DNA from 4 places in the Streptomyces sp. NRRL F-5755 genome. Region 1 is predicted to be linked to each of the others. Evidence: riboswitches for the same ligand, from Rfam matches in the RefSeq annotation. Region 1 holds a riboswitch; each other region holds the start of a gene.
The links. Region 1 has a riboswitch for cyclic di-AMP ahead of ADK86_RS33230 (C40 family peptidase). Riboswitches for the same ligand answer to the same signal wherever they lie in the genome.
Positions count from the first base shown of each region.

Region 2: another riboswitch for cyclic di-AMP. It lies ahead of ADK86_RS14210 (transglycosylase family protein); the one in region 1 lies ahead of ADK86_RS33230 (C40 family peptidase).
Region 3: another riboswitch for cyclic di-AMP. It lies ahead of ADK86_RS02845 (M23 family metallopeptidase); the one in region 1 lies ahead of ADK86_RS33230 (C40 family peptidase).
Region 4: another riboswitch for cyclic di-AMP. It lies ahead of ADK86_RS15990 (NlpC/P60 family protein); the one in region 1 lies ahead of ADK86_RS33230 (C40 family peptidase).

Region 1 covers NZ_LGCW01000298.1:32,452-37,639, forward strand. The annotation lists gene ADK86_RS33215 (helix-turn-helix domain-containing protein) at 1-768, opposite strand, end outside; gene ADK86_RS33220 (ATP-binding protein) at 1,070-1,498, shown strand; gene ADK86_RS33225 (DUF6328 family protein) at 2,312-2,884, opposite strand; gene ADK86_RS33230 (C40 family peptidase) at 3,070-3,543, opposite strand; cyclic di-AMP (ydaO/yuaA leader) riboswitch at 3,547-3,711, opposite strand; gene ADK86_RS33235 (hypothetical protein) at 4,232-4,537, opposite strand; gene ADK86_RS33240 (ATP-dependent Clp protease proteolytic subunit) at 4,544-5,179, opposite strand.
Region 2 covers NZ_LGCW01000115.1:80,117-85,304, forward strand. The annotation lists gene ADK86_RS14200 (cytochrome P450 family protein) at 1-516, shown strand, start outside; gene ADK86_RS14205 (transglycosylase family protein) at 724-1,710, shown strand; cyclic di-AMP (ydaO/yuaA leader) riboswitch at 1,914-2,123, shown strand; gene ADK86_RS14210 (transglycosylase family protein) at 2,127-2,816, shown strand; gene eno (phosphopyruvate hydratase) at 3,194-4,480, shown strand; gene ADK86_RS14220 (FtsB family cell division protein) at 4,638-5,087, shown strand; gene ADK86_RS14225 (DUF501 domain-containing protein) at 5,173-5,188, shown strand, end outside.
Region 3 covers NZ_LGCW01000013.1:23,419-28,606, reverse strand. The annotation lists gene ADK86_RS02855 (HPr family phosphocarrier protein) at 1-163, shown strand, start outside; gene ADK86_RS02850 (GntR family transcriptional regulator) at 470-1,162, opposite strand; gene ADK86_RS02845 (M23 family metallopeptidase) at 1,388-2,185, opposite strand; cyclic di-AMP (ydaO/yuaA leader) riboswitch at 2,199-2,353, opposite strand; gene ADK86_RS45580 (hypothetical protein) at 2,398-2,535, opposite strand; gene ADK86_RS02840 (M16 family metallopeptidase) at 2,605-3,972, opposite strand; gene ADK86_RS02835 (M16 family metallopeptidase) at 3,993-5,188, opposite strand, start outside.
Region 4 covers NZ_LGCW01000161.1:3,584-8,771, forward strand. The annotation lists gene ADK86_RS15985 (hypothetical protein) at 407-760, shown strand; gene ADK86_RS15990 (NlpC/P60 family protein) at 817-1,998, opposite strand; cyclic di-AMP (ydaO/yuaA leader) riboswitch at 2,006-2,198, opposite strand; gene pcrA (DNA helicase PcrA) at 2,451-4,928, shown strand; gene ADK86_RS16000 (M23 family metallopeptidase) at 5,010-5,188, opposite strand, start outside.

The DNA of each region.
Region 1 (5,188 bases):
GTCCTCTTTACGTTCCAAGTAGAGGCTACTCGTCAAATGGTCGAGAACAACCACATCCAAGTCAGAAGTGAGCGGAAAGGAGAAGATAACGAAAGGGCCGGTGATGCCGATGTGCACACCGGCCGCGAAGGGCAGCACCTGTAGTCGCACATGCGGCAATTGCCCCATGTCCAGAATGTGGCGGAGCTGCGCCGCCATCACCCGGGGCGAGGAGATCTCCCGCCGCAGCACCGCCTCGTCCAGCACCGCCCACAGCTCCAGCGGCCGCGCGCCCCGCAGCACCTCCTGACGGGCCATGCGCACCTCCACCAGCTCGTCGATCTGCCGCGCGGGCAGGTCCGACAGCGTCGCGCGGGTCACCGTCCGCGCGTAGTCCGCCGTCTGGAGCAGCCCCGGCACCACCGTCGTCTCCAGCGTGCGCGCCCGCGACGCCCCGAACTCCAGGCTGATGAAGTCCCGGTACTCCGGCGGCAACAGGTCCCGGTGGGTGTGCCACCAGCCCCGCCGGGCGGTACCGTCCTGCGCGCCGCCCCCGCACAGCGCCGCGAGCAGGGCGCGCAGCTCCGCGTCCCGGACGCCGTACACGTCCAGCAGCAGTTCGACATCGCCCGGTTTCACCCCGCTGCGCCCGGTCTCGATGCGGCTGACCTTGGACTGGTGCCATCCCACCCGGCGGGCCGCCTCGCCGCTGGTGAGTCCGGCGAGCGCCCGCTGACGCCGTAATTCGGCACCCAGCTTGCGACGGCGTACCACGGGCCCGTGCCCCATGCCTGTTCCTCCGTCCCGTTCCGCGAGGCCATCCCGTGCGCGCACCCGGCCCCGGTGGCCGATTCCGATCCGACAGTGTGCCGCGCAAATACGGTCTCGCGTAGCAGAGTTCACTGCTTCGGGCGACAGATATATGCACATCTTGGTGGATGACCCGTCACAGTCGCAGCAGGAGTGGCAGTCTGGCGCACAGCAGCGGTCCGAGGCCGGAGACGAGGGTGCCGAAAAGACCGGACAGCGACGGCGGCTTCCTCCGGCGGCGGGCCGGAGCCGAGCCTCGGTGGGAAAGGGACGGGTCGCGATGGCAGACCATCAGGAATCCTCACTCACTCTGCCCAGCACACCGGCTTCGGTCGCCGAGGCCCGCAGGTACGTCACGGGTGTGCTCGCCGAATGGGGCCTGCCGGACCGGACGGAGACGGCCGACACCGTGCGCCTGATCGTCTCGGAGCTGGCCACCAACGCCGTGCAGCACACCTTCGGCCGGTCCCCGGTCTTCACCGTCGATGTCCGGCTCGACCGCGACGAGCGGCTGCGCATCGGGGTCACCGACGACCATCCGCGCTGGCCGAAGCGGCTGCCGGCGGCCGTCCAGCAGGACAACGGGCGCGGCATGGTGATCGTCCGCTTCCTCACGGCGGAGTCCGGCGGACAGCTCACGGTCGAGCCGACGCAAGCCGGGGGCAAGACGGTGTGGATCACGCTGCCGTGGAAGCTGTTCCTTCCGTAGCGGCCCGGCCCGCCCCGCGGCGCCTCACGGCTTGGCGAGAAAGCGCGGCCTGCGGCGCCGGCCCCCGCCGCACGCGCAGCCCACGCCGTCGCCCCGCCCCTGCCGGTACGTAGGACTGCTCTCCCGCCCGCAGCGGGAACAGCGGCACGGCCACGGCTCGTAGGCACCGGGGCAGGGGACGAGCGGCGTGAGCCCGGCCGCGTACATGACGCGTTCGGCGACGGTGGCCGGCCCGGGGGCGGGCGGGGCCGCGGCGACCGGGGGCACGGCCGAAGCCGTGGTGACGGGAGGAGCGGCAGGCGCGGGCGGAACCGTGGGTGGCGGGGGAGGCGCGAACGCCGGCGGGGATACGGGCGCAGGGGAAGGCGCGGGACCGCCTGGTACGGGAGAGCCCGGAAAGGGACCGCCCTGTACGGGAGCGCCTGGCACAGGACCGCCCGGTACAGGACCGCCGTTCACCGGTTCCCCGCCCGCGAGATCGCCCGGATGCCATTGGTGCAGGCAGGAGGCGCACCACCACAGGAGTTCGCCGGCGCCGTAGACCCCCTCGTCCTCCCACAGCACGTCCGTGCTGCCGCAGGCCGGGCAGGGGGCGGCGGGGGAGCGGCGGCGCAGAAGTCCGCGCAGGTTCACGAGTCGGTCCCGGTGTGCGGGGGCTGGGGCAGGTGCGTGTGCATGGGTCTCCTCACGTGCTAAGGAGACTCCATCGGTTCGCCGTCGCCAAAGCAAGGACGACCAGGTCACAAAAGATTTCCACCGCGCGGTGTCCGGCGGCCTCCCGGGCGACCACGGGGGTTCTCCGAGCGGGACGGCTCAGGAGGACGAGTCGCGCACCGCCGGCTTGATGTGCCCGTTCCGGTGCCCCAGTACGCGCGGCAGCAGCGCCCACAGGCCGCCGCAGGTCACCAGCGTCACGGACCCCGCCGTCACGCCCGCGCCGCGTCCCAGCACGACGTCGACCACGAGCAGTACGGCACCGGCCAGCGCCAGCGCGAGCACCGCCATGCCGGCCGCCGTCAGACGCGCCGAGACCTCCACGATCAGCCTCTTCGCGCGCCGCCGGAACAGCACCCGGTGCACCGCCGCCGGCGCCGTGAGCAGCAGCGTCGCCAGCACGGCCAACAGCAACGTACCGACGTAGAAGGCGCGTTGCGTGGTGTCCAGGGACACGAAGCGCGGCGTGAAGGCCAGCGTCAGCAAGAACGCGAACAGGATCTGCACCCCGGTCTGCAGGACGCGCAGTTCCTGGAGCAGTTCGCCGAAGTTGCGGTCGTAGCGCTCCAAAGGCGTCTCGTTGCGGTCCGCGCACACGGCGTACCGGTCGGATCCGGACTGCTGGTGCGATCGGGGCGATGCGTTCCGGTCGTCTTCGGTGAGGGGGGCCATTGTGTCCGGGTATCCACCGACGCGTTGAACATTCCTGACGCGCTCCTGTGCGGACGGGTGCCCTGACGCGCGTACGGGCGCCGGTGCGCGTACCCCGGTACGGGGCCCGGGGCGCACCCGGCCCCGTACGCACGCTCTTTCAGGACAGTTGCAGGCCGTCTACAGGACAGCTCGGTACGGCCGCGTCAGCGGACCCTGCCGTACGAGACGCTGCGCGACCAGATGCGCTCCAGGCGCACCACGGTGCCCGGCTTGGGCGCGTGCCAGATCTTGCCGTTGCCCGCGTAGATGCCCACGTGGTACACCCCTCGGCGCGAGTGGAAGAAGACCAGGTCGCCGAGGCGGCGCGCGGATGCGGACAGGTGCCGGGTGCGGTTGTACTGGGCCGCCGCGGTGCGTGGGAGCCGCTTGCCGGCCCGTTTGAACGAGTACAGCGTCAGCCCCGAGCAGTCGAAACGGTACGGCCCGGTGGCCCCGTACTTGTACGGCGAGCCCTTCTTGGAGGCGGCTATCCGCAGTGCCGCCGCCGAACTCGACGCGGCTTCGGCCTCCGCCGAGGCTCCCGGTACGACCAGTGTTCCGCCGACCGTGGCCAGTGCGACGGCGGACACCAGTCCGGCTCGCACCAGCAGGGGGGACATGGTGGTACGCGCACTCATGCGCAACCCTTCGTCAGCCGCCGACGAAGGAGTACCTGTCGGGTTCGGGCAGGCGAAGATGCCCGGTCGCGGTGGCGACTTCACCCCAAGGGCCCGTGCGGCCGCGGTGGCCGCCGGTCCCGTCGTGCTCGGGTCCTCCGCTCCTGCCGATCCAGGCGCATCGACCGGACATCCGGTACGGCGGCAGGATTGGGCGTCCGCCCGGACCGCCCCACCGCGGTGGCGGGGGCTTGTCGTCGGAGCGATCGTTGCGCAACCGGCGCCCGGATTCCGAGCAGAAACGGCGATATGTGAGTTTGGTCACGTATGCGCCGTTCAGGTGGACAGTGGGCGTTTCGCGGGGGCGCCGAGAAGGGTGAGGACTCGCGTACCAGGCCCGGAACCGGGGGTTCCGGGCGACACGTACGCAGGCCGCGCAAGCCGTGTGACGCAGAGCGCGACCCCGCGGCTACGCCGTTCGGGCGAGCCCGATCGGGCTCCGTGTCGGCATGTTCCTGTGCTCTTGGGGTGCTCCGGCGCCTCCTGTCCTGCTCTGTCGCTCCCGTCCGGCACGTTCCTGTTGGGGCGGTTGGGCCCCAAAAGGCGGCAGTGGGCAGGGAGGAGGGCACCCGACCCCCGTACGAGCGCCCTCCGGATGCGCGCGGCGCGACGTCAACTCCGGGCGTCGGCCGCGCGGTGAGGGCGCGGGTCAGCTACGCGCCGGGGGTACGGAAACGAGCCGCGCGCGGCGCTCACCGTCCAGGACGCGCAGGGCCTGCGTCAGCGTGCCGGAATGCACCTCGTTCTCACCCCGGTCGTGCATCAGCGTCAACGCGTCCCGCAGGGCGATGGACTTGCCGACCAGGGCCTGTGCGGCACGCAGCCCGCCGTAGGTGTCCGTGCCGCGTGCCGGGTTGATCCGGCCCAGCAGGTCCAGGACCGCCAAGTAGCTGTCGATGAACTCGCCCTCGGCGCGGGTCAGTGCGGGCAGCGGCGGCAGTTCGGGTGGCAGCATCCCGGCTCACCTCGCGCCGAGTGCCGCCGGGCGCGGCTTGCGGCTGCGGGTGAGTCCGTCGATCAGCCCGTACTCGACGGCGGCCGCGGCGTCGAGGATCTTGTCGCGTTCGAGGTCTTCGGTGATCTGCTCGACGGGCCGGCCGGTGTGCTTCGCGAGCAGTTCCTCCAGCAGCGCGCGCGTGCGCAGCAGTTCGTCGGCCTGGATGCGCAGGTCGTCGGCCTGGCCCTGCACCGGTTCGCCGAACGAGGGCTGGTGGATGAGTATCCGGGCGCCCGGCAGGGCGAGGCGCTTGCCGGGCGTACCGGCCGCCAGCAGCACCGCGGCGGCGGAGGCCGCCTGCCCCAGGCAGATGGTTTCGACGTCGCAGCCCACGAACTGCATCGAGTCGTAGATCGCGGTCATCGCGGTGAACGAGCCGCCGGGCGAGTTGATGTAGAGCGAGATGTCCCGGTCGGGCGCGTCGTAGTCGAGGTGCATGAGCTGCGCGATCACGTCGTTGGCCGCGGTGTCGTCGATCGGTGTGCCGAGGAAGATGATCCGCTCGCTGAGCAGCTTGGAGTACGGGTCCATGGTCCGGGCCCCGTACGAGGTGCGCTCGGTGAACTCCGGGAGGACATATCGGGCCTCGGGGCGGTTCATGGGGACTCC
Region 2 (5,188 bases), on a different contig from region 1:
TTCGAGACCACCGTCAATCTCATCGGCAACGGCGTGTACCAGCTGCTGCGCCACCCCGACCAGCGCGAACTGCTCCAGAAGGCCGCGGCGGCGGGCGATACGGAGCTGCTCGCCGCCGGGGTCGAGGAACTGCTGCGCTACGACGGCCCGGTCGAGCTGGCCACCTGGCGCTTCGCGACCAGGGACCTGACCCTGGGCGGGCAGCGCATCGCCGAGGGCGACCCGGTCCTGGTCGTGCTCGCCGCCGCCGACCGCGACCCGCGGCGCTTCGCGGAACCGGACGTACTGGACCTGACCCGCCGCGACAACCAGCACCTCGGCTACGGCCACGGCATCCACTACTGCCTGGGCGCGCCGCTGGCCCGCCTCGAAGGCCGGACCGCCATCGCCACGCTGCTGACCCGGCTGCCGGACCTGGAACTCGCCGCCGACCCGGACGATCTGCGGTGGCGCGGCGGACTGATCATGCGGGGGCTGCGAGCCCTGCCGGTGGGGTTCACACCCGTACGGAAGTGATGGTTCCGCTTATACGGAAGTGACGCCATACCCCGTACGGAAGTGACGCCACGTCAGGCCGTGACCTGAGCGTGATCTCCGCTACACCGGCTTGTGACGAGCGGGCCGCACCGCTACTTTCATCCGTCTGAAAGGCCGGGGCGGGCCGTGCGGCCCACGGTCCCGGCCTTTCGACGACAACTCAACCGCCGCTCGAAAGGCAACCGCATGCGCTCCGGGACCGGCCGACACCGTCGCCCCCGTCAGGCTCCGGCCATCTTCGTCACGGCGGGAGTCGCCGGCGGCGCCCTCGCCATGCCCCTGCTCGCCGCCGCCGACGCGCAGGCGGCCGACGCCGCCACCTGGGACCGGGTCGCGCAGTGCGAGAGCGGTGGCGTGTGGAGCGCCAATTCCGGCAACGGTTTCTACGGCGGCCTCCAGCTGACCCAGGAGATGTGGGACAAGAACGGCGGCGGGGCGTACGCCTCGCGCCCCGACCTGGCCAGCCGCTCGCAGCAGATAGCCGTCGCCGAGTCGATCCTCGCCGCGCAGGGGCCGGACACCTGGCCGAGCTGCGCGGTGAACGCGGGGCTCAAGAAGGGCGGTGGCAGACCGGACGTGGACCCGGGCACCACCCCGTCGCCGGAGCCCTCCTCGTCGGCCCCTTCCTCCAGGCCCTCCCCCTCCACTCCCGCCGAGCCGTCGCCCTCCGGCTCCGGCAAGCCGTCCCGGACGCCCGAGCCCGGCGGCACGCGGACCCCGGAGCCGAAGCCGTCGCCGACCGACCCGTCCCGCAGCGGCGACGCGTCCCGTACGCCGGACCCGTCCGGTACGGGCCGTACGGACGACCCGGCCACTCCCGGCGGCGACAAGGCCACGGAGCCCACCACACCTCCGTCCCCGGGCGGCAAGCACCGCGGCAAGCCCAGCGAGGACGAGGGGCCCGCCACGGGCACCGGAGGCACGGGTGACGCGGGCCGGTCCGGCGGGGAGCACCCGTCGCGCGGCGGTGACGCGCACCGTACGGACCCGGCGTCGCCCGGCGACTACACCGTGCGGCCGGGTGACAACCTGTCAGTTATCGCCGAGGACCGCGGGGTCTCCGGGGGCTGGCCGGCGCTGTACAAGGCCAACAAAGGTGTCATCGGGGGCGATCCGGACCTCATCCACCCTGGCCAGCGCCTTGATCTGACCGCCGAACCGAGTGGTTCGTAAGTAATTGACCGGTTTGGTGAAAGTGAGACATGGATCTCGTTCGGCAACCCGCCGTCCGCCCTGTCCGTTGTTTCCAAACCTGCGACGACCTGCGGAAATGTGATGATCCTGTGATGTCTGAGGGTCAACTGGCCTCAGATGTAGGGGTTTGAACCGGCGGGCCGTTCGTGTTTACCGTCTTCATCGCTCGCCAAAGCGGGCCCTTCAGCCACACGCCGAATCCTGCCGGTGGCCGGAGGTCATACGTCGCGACAGCGCCGAAGGCAGGAGCGGGGGACCCAAGGTAAGTCGCCGGCCCCGCCCGCGGAAGCGGGACAGCCGGCTTGGGGTGAAGCCGCGTGGAAGCTCACGCGGCCGGGCCACTCACAGCCCGAACCCGACAGCTCACCTCGTAGGCGTCGGTGAGGAAACGAACCATGCTGAACACCAAGGGCAAGCACCGCCGTCCCTCCAAGGCCGTCCGCGTCGCCACGCTGGCCGGTGTCGCCGGTGCCGCTGTGGCCGTCCCGCTGATGGGCGCCACCTCTGCCTCCGCCGCGAACAACTGGGACGCCGTCGCCCAGTGCGAGTCCGGCGGCAACTGGTCGATCAACACCGGCAACGGCTACTACGGTGGCCTGCAGTTCACCAACTCCAGCTGGAAGGCCGCCGGCGGCACCAAGTACGCCCCGCGCGCCGACATGGCCTCCAAGAGCCAGCAGATCGCCGCGGCCGAGCGCCTGCTCGCCATCCAGGGCCCGGGCGCCTGGACCTGCGCCGGCGGCCACCTGGGCAAGGGCAACTCGAACGCCACGGCCGAGGGCGGCTCCTCGCAGGGCTCCCACAAGTCCTACAAGTCGAAGCGCTCCTACTCGGCGCCGCAGCACTCCTCGCGGTCCGAGGCCCGTAAGCAGGGCGAGGAGCTGGCCCGCAAGACCCCGGCCCCGTCCCACAAGTCGACGCCGAAGTCGAACCCCAAGGGCAACTACACCGTCAAGTCCGGTGACACCCTCGCCAAGATCGCCGCTTCCCACGGCACCAACTGGAAGTCGGTCTACGAGAACAACAAGTCCGTCATCGGCGGCAACCCCAACCTGATCTTCCCGGGTCAGAAGCTGGCCGTCTGAGCCCGCTGAAACCCGACGGCCCCCGGGTGACCGTGTCGCCCCGTACGTACGGCGGTACGCACGGAACGGCACGCGCCCGGGGCCGGGCCGCTCGCACCGGGAATCCGCTCATCCCGTGAGACCGCCCCGCCACGGCGTGTGAACCCCCGCACGCGCCGCGGCGGGGCTTCTCCCTTTCCGCCGGCCGCCCGGCTCCGCAGCGGGCCCGTACCACCCACGCGCCCACTTCCCCGTACAGCGAACATTGCGCCCGTACGTCCCGTGAACAGGGCCTTTGCGGGTGTTTTCGTCCCAAGGGCCGGGCTGGCGGCGAGCGGAACCCCGGGAGGCCGTTAGGCTCGTGCTGCAGAACTCCAGACACCCATGAAGGAGACAACGTGCCGTCCATCGACGTCGTCGTAGCTCGCGAGATCCTCGACTCGCGAGGCAATCCCACGGTCGAGGTCGAGGTCGGCCTCGACGACGGCAGCACCGGCCGTGCCGCCGTTCCGTCCGGCGCCTCCACCGGCGCCTTCGAGGCCATCGAGCTGCGGGACGGGGACCCGAACCGCTACCTGGGCAAGGGCGTGGAGAAGGCCGTCCTCGCGGTCATCGAGCAGATCGGCCCGGAGCTGGTCGGCTACGACGCCACCGAGCAGCGCCTGATCGACCAGGCCATGTTCGACCTGGACGCCACCGACAACAAGGGCTCGCTCGGCGCCAACGCCATCCTGGGCGTCTCCCTGGCCGTCGCGCACGCCGCCTCCGAGGCCAGCGACCTGCCGCTGTTCCGCTACCTGGGCGGCCCGAACGCCCACGTGCTGCCGGTCCCGATGATGAACATCCTGAACGGCGGCTCGCACGCCGACTCCAACGTGGACATCCAGGAGTTCATGATCGCCCCGATCGGCGCGGAGTCCTTCTCCGAGGCGCTGCGCTGGGGCGCCGAGGTCTACCACACCCTCAAGAAGGTGCTGAAGAGCAAGGGCCTGGCCACCGGCCTGGGCGACGAGGGCGGCTTCGCCCCGAACCTCGGCTCCAACCGCGAGGCCCTGGACCTCATCCTGGAGGCCATCAAGGAGGCCGGCTACACCCCCGGCCAGGACATCGCGCTCGCGCTGGACGTCGCCGCCTCCGAGTTCTACAAGGACGGCGTCTACGAGTTCGAGGGCCAGCAGCGCACCGCCGAGCAGATGACCGCGTACTACGCGGAGCTGGTCGACGCCTACCCGCTGGTCTCCATCGAGGACCCGCTGTTCGAGGACGACTGGGACGGCTGGAAGGTCATCACCGACCGCCTGGGCACCAAGGTGCAGCTGGTCGGCGACGACCTGTTCGTGACCAACCCGGAGCGCCTGGCCCGCGGCATCGAGGAGGGCTCCGCCAACGCCCTGCTGGTCAAGGTCAACCAGATCGGTTCGCTGACCGAGACCCTGGACGCCGTCGAGCTGGCCCAGCGCAACGGCTTCAAGTGCATGATGTCGCACCGCTCCGGCGAGACCGAGGACGTCACCATCGCCGACCTGGCCGTCGCCACCAACTGCGGCCAGATCAAGACCGGCGCCCCGGCCCGCTCCGAGCGCGTCGCCAAGTACAACCAGCTGCTGCGCATCGAGGAGATCCTCGACGACGCGGCGGTCTACGCGGGCCGCTCCGCCTTCCCGCGCTTCCGCCTTGCGGACTGACAGGCACAGCAAGGGCTGATCGGGCTGATCCTTCCGGGGCCGCGCGGCCCCGGCGGCAGTCAATGACGTACGTCCCCGGCGGCGGTCCCGTACCGTTGCCGGGGACGTACGTGCTCCGGGCCGCACCGGCCCGGGCCGCTCACCCAGGGAGGGCGACGTGTCCGCGGAACGGTTCTCCACCGCGACCCGGCTCAAGGCGCTCGGCGAGCAGGCCGCCGCCCGCGTCCAGCGCGCCCGCCCGCGCCGCCGCGGCCGCCTGACCGGCCGCGCGGCGCTGCTCGCCCTGGTCCTGTGCTCCCTGGTCGTCGCCCTCGCCTACCCCACCCGGCAGTACATCTCGCAGCGCGCCGAGATCGCCGACCAGCGCCGCCAGGCCGAGCGGGCCGGGCAGCGCGCCGACGAACTGCGCGACGAGAAGGCCCGCTGGCAGGACCCCGAGTACGTACGGCAGCAGGCCCGGCTGCATCTGCACTACGTCATGCCGGGGGAGACCGGCTACATCGTCCAGGACGGCTCCGGCGACGGGAAGCGGCGCACGGGCCAGGGCGCCGCGGAACGGCCCTGGTACGACAACATCTGGAACGGCCTCGACGCCGCCGACAAGTAGCCTGGCCGGGGCGCCTGAGCCGCCCCGCCCACCAGCCCGGCACCACCACACAACCGAAAGCATCATGTCCGTGTCTGAACACCGCATGCCCCCGCCGCAGA
Region 3 (5,188 bases), on a different contig from region 1:
CAACCCGGTCAACGCGGCCTCCATGCTGGCCGTGCTGGGCCTCGGCGCCCAGGGCGGCGAGGAGATCGTGCTGGCCTCCGACGCCGAGGGCGCCGACGCCGCGCTCGACCGTCTCGCCAAGCTGGTCGCCGAGGGCCTTGAGGAGCTCCCGGAGACCGTCTGAACCGCTTCGCGGATCGAGGTGCGCGCGGCCCCGCCGCGGTGACCGGGTGGACCGGCGCCGGGCGGGGCCGTTGCTTTTGCCTTCTCACGCGTTCCGGTACGGCCATGGGGGCCTTACCGCGATACGGGTGGGGCCTTATCGGCTGCCGTGCGCGCCGGATTCGGGCAGGCCCGGCCGGAGAATTCCGTACGGCAATTCACCGCAGCGCGTGATATCTGGGGCGCGCGATTTCCCGGGCGCTCCCCATCCGCGCTGCTGCCGCCCTTTCGAAGAATCCGTGTCCCGCTCTTGTATACGGCGGATGTGTTAATTCCGTTCGCTCACCGTGTTGACGGGCTGTTTCGGGGTCCTCACGGCCGGGCCCGGCACTTCGGCCCGCAGCATGTACGCCCCGCGCGAGCGCTCGACATGCGCCGCCATCAGGGTGCGCGCCCGCTCCGCGTCGCCCCGGCTCACCGCGTCCAGCACCGCGCCGTGCTCCTCCCAGGAGCGCTCCTCGCGGGCCGCCGGCTCGACCGCGTACATCCAGTCGATCTTGCGCCGGAGCTGGGTGAGGAGCGCCGCCAGGCTCGCGCTGCCGGACGCCTGGGCGAGCGTCTCGTGGAACCAGCCGTCCAGTTGGCGCAGCTCGGCGCGCTGGCCGTGCCGGGCGCGCTCCCGGCCCAGCCGGACGATGCCGCGCAGCACCTTCAGATGGGCGGCGGTGCGGCGGGCGGCGGCGCGGGCCGCGCCCAGCGGCTCCAGCAGGCCGCGGATGTCCAGGAGGTCGGCCGCCTCGCGCTCCGTGGGCGCGGCCACGCAGGCGCCCGCGTGGTGCCGGATGGTGACGAAGCCCTCCGACTCCAGTGTGCGCAGCGCCTCGCGCACGGGGACGCGGGAGACTCCGTACCGGCCGGCCAGCAACTCCTCGATCAGCCGGCTGCCCGGCGGGAGGACGCCGGATACGATGTCGTCCCGCATCGCCGTGCACACCGCATGCGCGGAAATATGGCCTCGCATCGTCCGTGCCTCCGCCGTCATTCCCGGGAAACGTCCGCCTATTGCCGCCGGGCGGCGGCATTCGACGTGACTCTATTCGACGGGGACGGGATTTCCGACGGCCGCGGCGCATTCATGGATATTTTTTGGCCAGCCGGGAAACACGGCACCGGCGGGCCGGTGATTCCGGAAACGCCGGTGCCCCGGCCGTGAGGGCCGGGGCACCGGGTGGGGACGGGGTGTACGTCAGACGTTGACGCCGTGCGAGCGCAGGTAGGCGACCGGGTCCATGTCGGAGCCGTACTGGGCCGAGGTGCGGGCCTCGAAGTGCAGGTGCGGCCCGGTGGTGTTGCCGGTGTTGCCCGACAGGGCGATCTGCTGGCCCGGCGTGACGGTCTGGCCGACCGAGACGCTGATGGACGACAGGTGGCCGTACTGGGTGTAGGTGCCGTCGTTCATCTTGATGACGACGTTGTTCCCGTACGCGCCGCCCCAGCCGGCCTCGACGACGGTGCCGGAGCCCACGGCGTGGACGGTGGTCCCGGAGTCGGCGTGGAAGTCGATGCCGGTGTGGCTGCCGGAGGACCACAGGCCGCTGGACGCCTTGTAGCTGGTGGAGACGTAGGAGCCGTCGACGGGGGCGACGTACGTCAGCAGGCGCTTGCGCTCGGCCTCGCGGGCGGCGCGCTCCTCGGCCTCCCGCTGCTTCTTGGCCTCGGCCTCGGCCTTGCGCTTGGCCTCCGCGGCCTGCTGACGTGCCTCGGCCTCGGCCCTGGCCTGCGCGGCGGCCGCGTCGGCGGCCTCCTGCTGCGCGTCGGCCTGCGCCTCGACCTGCTCGGCGAGCTCGTCGCCGAGGACGACGGCCTGGTGGAAGCCGGTGTCGTGGGTGTTCGCCTCGTCCGGGTTTCCTGCCGCCAGCGCCGGGGAGGCGACGGTGGCGACGACGCCGGAGGCGGCGAGCGTGGCTATGCCCGCCAGGTTGCGGGTCGCCCGAGCGCTGCGGCTCGGACCACGGTGCTTCCCGGTGCCACGGGTGAACGCCATGGGCTGGCTGTGTCCTTTCCTTCCCTCTCGCCTACCGGGTTAGCTGACGGGTTCGGAGCAGGAAGGTCTCCTACGGGCGCCTCCGGGAAGGCGTCCGATTCACCCCAAGGGACGTGGGTCCCCGGCTCCCCTGGCTCGCGCCGTACGGGGACTCGGCGATGACTGTCCGTGCCGCGGTTGCGGCGGTGATCCCGCGGACAGCCGGATCGACGCTAAACGGGGCCACTTTCGAACGGCAAACAGAACCCCGCTTTTGTGCCGTACGCCACACGTCCATCACGCAACCACCCCCCGCAATTGGGACATAAAGAAGATCCAGTGGCGCGGGCGCACCACTGGATCCGCTTCATGACATCGCGTCACCCGGACGGATCATGACCCGCCGGCCGCCGGGGCCGGGCGACGCCCGTGACGGGCCGTCAGCCCTTGACCACCGTCACCTCGCCGATGCCGAGCGCCTTGACGGGCTCCTCGATCTCGGCCGCGTCGCCCACCAGGACGGTCACCAGCCGGTCCACCGGGAAGGCGTTGACGGCCGCGGCGGTCGCCTCGACCGTGCCGGTCCGCGCCAGCCGGAGGTAGAGCTGCGCCTGGTAGTCGTCCGGGAGCTGCTGCTCGACCTGGTCGGCGAGGGTGCCGGCGACCGCCGCCGCGGTCTCGTACTTCAGGGGCGCGACACCGACCAGGTTCTGGACGGCCACGTCCCGCTCCTCGTCCGTCAGGCCCTCCGCCGCGAGGGTGCGCAGCACCTTCCACAGGTCCTCCAGCGCCGGGCCGGTGGAGGCGGTGTCCACCGAGCCGCTGATGGCGAGCATCGCGGCGCCGTCGCCGTCGGCCGAGGAGCGCAGCACCTGGCCGAAGGCGCGCACCCCGTAGGTGTAGCCCTTCTCCTCGCGCAGCACCCGGTCCAGGCGGGAGGTGAGGGTGCCGCCGAGGCAGTACGTGCCGAGGACCTGCGCGGGCCAGACACGGTCGTGCCGGTCCGGACCGATGCGGCCGATGAGCAGCTGGGTCTGTACGGCGCCGGGGCGGTCGACGATCACCACGCGGCCGGTGTCGTCGGCCGAGATCGGGCTGGCCCTGACCGGCTCGGCGGGCGAACCCGTCCACGTGCCGAGGCTCTCCGCCAGGGCCGCGTCCACGTCGACGCCGGTGAAGTCGCCGACGATGACGGCGGTGGCCGTCGCGGGGCGGACGTGGGCCTCGTAGAAGGCGCGGACGGCCGCGGCGTCGATACGGGAGACGGTCTCCTCGGTGCCCTGGCGCGGCCGGGACATCCGCGAGTCGGCCGGGAACAGCTCCTTGGACAGGGCCATCGCGGCGCGCCGGGCCGGGTTGGCCAGCTCGTGCGGGATCTCGTCGAGGCGGTTGCCCACCAGGCGCTCGACCTCGCCGTCCGGGAAGGCGGGCGCGCGCAGGGCGTCGGCGAGCAGGCCGAGCGCCTTGTCCAGCCGGGAGGCCGGGACCTCCAGGGAGACGCGGACGCCGGGGTGGTCGGCGTGCGAGTCCAGGGTGGCGCCGCAGCGCTCCAGCTCGGCGGCGAACTGCTCGGCATCGTGCTTGTCGGTCCCCTCGGACAGGGCCCGCGCCATGATCGTGGCGACGCCGTCCAGGCCCTCGGGCTCGGCCTCCAGGGGCGCGACGATGTCGATCTCGACGGCGACGACCTGCTGACCGGGGCGGTGGCTGCGCAGGACCGTCAGGCCGTTGGGCAGCTGCGCGCGCTCGGGGGCGGGGAAGGCCCACGGCTTGGGCTCGCCGCCGGCCGGCTGCGGGTGGAAGGTCATCGTGCTGCTGACGGCGTCGCTCACTGGGCCGCCTCCTCGTCGTTGTCCTCGGCGGCGGTCGGCTCGGTCGGCTCGTACACGAGGACCGCGCGGTTGTCGGGGCGCAGCCGGGCCTTGGCGACCTCCTGCACCTCCTGCGGGGTGATGTCCGGGACGCGCCGCACGGCGGTCAGGGCGAGCTGCGGGTCGCCGAACAGGACCGCGTAACGGCACAGTTCGTCGGCGCGCCCGGCGGCCGTGGCGAGCCGGTCCAGCCACTCGCGCTCCAACTGGGCCTGCGCGCGCTCCATCTCCTCGGGGCTCGGGCCCTCCTCGGCGAAGCGGGCCAGCTCCTCGTCCACGGCGCGCTCGATGTCCGGCACCTCGACGCCGCCGGAGGTCTTCACGTCCAGCCAGCCGAGCGAGGGGGCGCCGGCCAGCCGCAGCAGGCCGAAGCCCGCGGCCACGGCCGAGCGGTCGCGGCGCACCAGCCGGTTGTACAGGCGCGAGGACTCGCCGCCGCCGAGCACCGTCAGCGCCAGGTCGGCGGCGTCGGCCTCGCGGGTGCCGTCCTGCGGGAGGCGGTAGGCGGCCATCAGGGCGCGGGACGGGACGTCCTCCTCGACGACCTCGCGCAGCTCCGTGCCGATGACGTCCGGGAGGGAGCCGTCCCGGGGCGGCTGCTTGCCCTCGTGGCCCGGGATGGAGCCGAAGTACTTCTCCACCCAGGCGAGGGTCTGCTCGGGGTCGATGTCGCCGACGATCGACAGCACCGCGTTGTTGGGCGCGTAGTACGTACGGAAGAAGGCCCGCGCGTCCTCCAGGGAGGCGGCGTCCAGGTCGGCCATCGAGCCGATGGGCGTGTGGTGGTACGGGTGGCCCTCCGGGTACGCCATGGCCGTCAGCTTCTCGAAGGCCGTGCCGTAGGGGACGTTGTCGTAGCGCTGGCGGCGCTCGTTCTTGACGACGTCGCGCTGGTTCTCCAGGGACTCCTCGTCCAGCGCCGTCAGCAGGGAGCCCATGCGGTCGGCCTCCAGCCACAGCGCGAGCTCCAGCTGGTGGGCGGGCATGGTCTCGAAGTAGTTGGTGCGCTCGAAGCTGGTCGTGCCGTTCAGGGAGCCGCCGGCACCCTGGACCAGTTCGAAGTGGCCGTTGCCCTTGACCTGGGCGGATCCCTGGAACATCAGGTGCTCGAAGAGGTGGGCCAGGCCCGTGCGGCCCTTGACCTCGTGGCGCG
Region 4 (5,188 bases), on a different contig from region 1:
AAGTGCGAACCGGCCGTATCTATAGGGAGGTTCATACGGCCGATCTTAAGGCGGGTCATCGTACGGACAGAGGCTTCGTCGTTCCGGCGCCCGCCTTCCTGGGTCCGGCGGCGACCCGTAACAGGGGGAGCGGGCCGCCGCCGTTCCTCTCGGCGGGGACGGCCGACGACCGCCGGGGCGGAATCCGGCGGCGGTGGGGAGTCGGCCGCCTGATTGAGGACGCTAAACCTCGGCACCACAAAAGGGGGACGGGTTGACGGGTATTGCTCGTTCTCGCCCTGTCGGTGTGTACGCCTGCCCGTTGCCGCACGTCTCGAAGGCATGACGGAAGCGGACTCCGACCGGAGTGGAAGAGAGGCGGACCTGAGTACGAAGCCGTGGTAGGCGAGGGCTACGATCCACCACTATGGACGTAGTGACCAAGGTCTTCGTGGGTCTGCACATCATCGGCATCGCGTCGCTGCTCGGCGGCTTCCTGACCCAGCTGAAGCCGATGAGCGCGGGCACCGCCCGCTTCGTGCCGGCCATGCTGCACGGCGCGCTGACGATGCTGGTGACCGGCGTCATCCTGGTCGGCCTCAACCAGGCCCAGGACCACTCGCTCAACAACATCAAGTTGGGCGTGAAGCTCGCCGTACTGGTCGTGATCCTGGGCCTGGTCTACGTGAAGCGCGACGAGGAGAAGGTGGAGAAGCCCTTCTTCCTGGCGGTGGGGCTGCTGACGGTGGTCAACATCTTCATCGCGCTGCTGTGGACGTGAGCAGCAACCGCTGAGGACCTGCCGAGGGCCGTGGGGCGCACCCCACGGCCCTCTTCTCATGCCGGCCGCACGCTCCCGTAGATCGGCATGTAGTAGATCGACTCGACCCGCACACTGGCCCCCGGCTTGGGGGCGTGGATCATCTTGCCGTCGCCGATGTACATGCCGACGTGGCTGATGTCGTTGTAGAAGAACACCAGGTCACCGGGCTTGAGGTCCTTGGTCGCCACCCGGTCGCCGGCCTTCACCTGGTCCCAGGTCGTACGGGGCAGCGAGACGCCCGCCGCCTTCCAGGCCGCCTGCGTCAGGCCGGAGCAGTCGTAGGAGTTCGGGCCCGTCGCGCCCCAGACGTACGGCTTGCCCATCTGCGCGCGGGCGAACGCGAGCGCCTTGGCGGCCTTGGTCGCGTACGAACCGTCGGACGTACCGCTGCCGGAGCCACCGGACCCGCCGGAACCGCCATCCGGCGTTCCGGTGCCCGGGTCCGGATTGTCGTGCTGTTTGCGGTCCTCCCGCTCCTTGCGCTCCTTCTCGGCCTGCTTACGGGCCAGCTCCTCGGCCTTGCGCTTGGCCTCGGCCTCCTTCTTGCGCTCCAGCTCCGCCAGCCGCGCCTTCTCCTGGGCGGTCAGCCGGGACAGCAGCTGCCGGGCCTCGGCCAGCTTGGCCTGGACGTCCTTCTTGGACTCCTTCAGGGATGCCTGCGTCTCGGTGAGCCGCTCCAGGCTCCGGGACGCCTCGGCCCGCTGGCGTACGGCCTTGGCCTGCTGCTCCTGATAGTCGCTGACGGCCTTCTTCTGCGCGCCGGTCAGCTGGTCCATCAGGTGGCTGCGGTCCGCGAACTGCTGCGGGTTACGGGCCAGGAGCAGCTGCGCGGTCGGGCTGATGCCGCCGCTGCGGTACTGGGCCGCGGCGTACGTGCCCAACTGGCGCCGGGCGTCGTTCATCTTCTGGGTGCGCCGTGCGGTGTCGTCCAGGAGGCGGTCGACGGTGCCGCGCTGCTCGTCGGCCTGCTCCTTGACGGCGTTGTACTTCTGGGTCGCCACTTCGGCCTGCCGGTAGAGGTCGTCGACCTTCTGCTTGACCTCTTCGATGGACTGCTTCGGCTGGCTCGGCGCGGCTTCGGCCGTCTGCGAGAGCAGGGTGACCGAGGCGAGGGCTGCGGTGGTGAGCCCGGCGGCCGTACGTCGGCTACCGGGGGAGGTGAGTATGCGGGTGCGCGGCTTGCGGTGCGACGCCAAGGTCGGCGCCTCCTTCCGTGGACCGCCTACCGGGTTAGCTGTCGGGTTCGGGCCACTGCGGAAGGCTTGCCCTACGGCCTGTACGGCTGCGGGAGAGGTCCTGGGGGCGCGTGCCCCGGCACCTCGCGCCGTACCGGCCGATTCACCCCGGTGGTACGTGTGGGTCCCCGGCTCCGGATGCCTGGCGGCAGGGCCGGACTCGGCGGGGGCGGCCCGTGCGGACGCTGTTCGACCGCGGGGACGGCGGGCTGCCCGAGCGAGCACGGTAGCCAACCCGTGTGGCTCCTGGGAAGGCTGATGTGCGATATGCCCGAAACCTTTTCGTGATCTTTCCGCGACCGGTGCGTGTCCTGTGACGCCCGCCACCCGCCGGGGGAGGCGGGCCAGGTCACACGGCCGGTTTTCGCGGTTCGGGCCGGGCTGTCAGTGCGGCGGCCTACACTCGATGGGCGATGAGCAGCCTCTTTGACGACAGTTTCCTGGCGGACCTCGAACCCACGGATGAGGGGCCCCCGCCGCCTCCCGAGGACGAGAGCGGTCCGGCACAGGAGGAGATCCCGGCCGACCTGTTCGGCGGGCGCTTCGACGTGCCCGGCGGCATCCCGCACGCCGTGGGCCCGGGCCGCGACCCGTACTACCGCGACGGCGCCCCCCGCCCCGCGGTGGACCCCGCCGCCCTCCTGGAGGGGCTGAACGACCAGCAGAAGGCCGCCGTGGTGCACAGCGGCGGGCCGCTGCTCATCGTCGCGGGCGCCGGCTCCGGCAAGACCCGCGTCCTGACGCACCGCATCGCGCACCTGCTCGGCGCCCGCGGTGTGCACCCCGGCCAGATCCTCGCGATCACCTTCACCAACAAGGCCGCGGGCGAGATGAAGGAGCGCGTCGAGGACCTGGTGGGCCCCCGTGCGAACGCCATGTGGGTCTCCACCTTCCACAGCGCGTGCGTGCGCATCCTGCGCCGCGAGTCCAAGAAGCTGGGCTTCACGTCGTCCTTCTCGATCTACGACGCGGCCGACTCCAAGCGCCTGATGGCCCTGGTCTGCCGGGATCTGGACCTCGACCCCAAGCGGTTCCCGCCCAAGTCCTTCAGCGCCAAGGTCTCCAACCTCAAGAACGAGCTCATCGACGAGGAGACCTTCGCGCAGCAGGCTGCCGACGGGTTCGAGAAGTCGGTGGCCGAGGCGTACACGATGTACCAGGCCCGGCTGCGGGAGGCCAACGCCCTGGACTTCGACGACATCATCATGACCACGGTCAACCTCCTCCAGGCGTTCCCCGATGTCGCCGATCACTACCGCCGCCGCTTCCGGCACGTCCTCGTCGACGAGTACCAGGACACCAACCACGCCCAGTACACCCTCGTACGGGAGCTGGTGGGGCCTGCCGAGTCGGCCGGTGAGCTGTGCGTGGTCGGTGACGCCGACCAGTCGATCTACGCGTTCCGCGGCGCCACGATCCGTAACATCCTCCAGTTCGAGGAGGACTATCCGGACGCCACGACGATCATGCTGGAGCAGAACTACCGCTCCTCCCAGACGATCCTCAGCGCCGCCAACGCCGTCATCGAGCGCAACGAGAACCGCCGCCCCAAGAACCTGTGGACGGACGCCGGCGAGGGCCCCCGCATCATCGGCTACGTCGCCGACACCGAGCACGACGAGGCCCAGTTCGTCGCCGACGAGATCGACCGGCTGACCGACGCGGGCGACGCCAAGGCGGGCGATGTCGCGGTCTTCTACCGCACCAACGCCCAGTCCCGCGTCTTCGAAGAGATCTTCATCCGGGTCGGCCTGCCCTACAAGGTCGTCGGCGGTGTGCGCTTCTACGAGCGCAAGGAGGTCCGCGACGTCCTCGCGTACCTGCGCGTCCTCGCCAACCCCGAGGACACCGTCCCGCTGCGCCGCATCCTGAACGTGCCCAAGCGCGGCATCGGCGAGCGCGCCGAGGCGATGATCGACGCGCTGTCCGCCCGCGAGAAGATCACCTTCCCGCAGGCGCTGCGCCGCGTCGACGAGGCGTACGGCATGGCCGCGCGCTCCGCCAACGCCGTCAAGCGCTTCAACACGCTCATGGAGGAGCTGCGGACCATCGTCGAGTCCGGCGCGGGCCCCGCCACTGTCCTGGAGGCGGTCCTGGAGCGTACGGGCTATCTGGCCGAGCTCCAGTCCTCGACCGACCCGCAGGACGAGACCCGCATCGAGAACCTCCAGGAACTGGCCGCCGTCGCCCTCGAATTCGAGCAGGACCGCGGCGAGGAGAACCCCGGCACCCTCGCCGACTTCCTGGAGCAGGTCGCGCTGGTCGCCGACTCCGACCAGATTCCGGACGAGGACGAGGAGGGCACCGGCGTCATCACCCTCATGACGCTGCACACCGCCAAGGGCCTGGAGTTCCCCACCGTCTTCCTGACCGGCATGGAGGACGGCGTCTTCCCGCACATGCGCGCGCTCGGCCAGACCAAGGAGCTGGAGGAGGAGCGCCGCCTGGCGTACGTCGGCATCACCCGCGCCCGCGAACGGCTCTACGTGACCCGCTCCACGATGCGCAGCGCCTGGGGCCAGCCGTCGTACAACCCGCCCTCCCGCTTCCTGGAGGAGATCCCGGACAAGTACGTGGACTGGCGGCGCACGGGCCCCGCGACGCCCTCCGCCTCGATGGGCAGCCTCTCCGGCACGGGCGGCGGGGGCTTCGGCTCCGGCCTGTCCTCGTCGCGTACGAAGGCGGGCCCGAGCGGCTTCGCGACCCGGCGCGCCAAGGACCGCGAGGTGGTCTCGCTGGCGGTCGGCGACCGCGTCACGCACGACAGCTTCGGTCTGGGCTCGGTCGTCGCGGTCAAGGGCAGCGGCGACAACGCGGAGGCGACGATCGACTTCGGCGGCGAGAAGCCGAAGCGGCTGCTGCTGCGGTACGCGCCGGTGGAGAAGCTCTGACGCCGGCCGGGAAGCTCTGACGCAGCTGTCCGGCGCTCCCTCAAGGGGTGCGCCGGACGGGGCGTCAGCCGTGCCGGCCGGTCAGTTCGGGTTGAGCCCGTGGCTGCGCAGCCACGGCAGCGGGTCTATGGCCGAGCCGCCGCCCGGGCGCACCTCGAAGTGCAGGTGCGGTCCCGTGGAGTTGCCGGAACTGCCCGAGTACGCGATCTGGTCGCCCGCCTTGACCTTGCCCGACCGGATCTTGGTGCTGCTCAGATGGC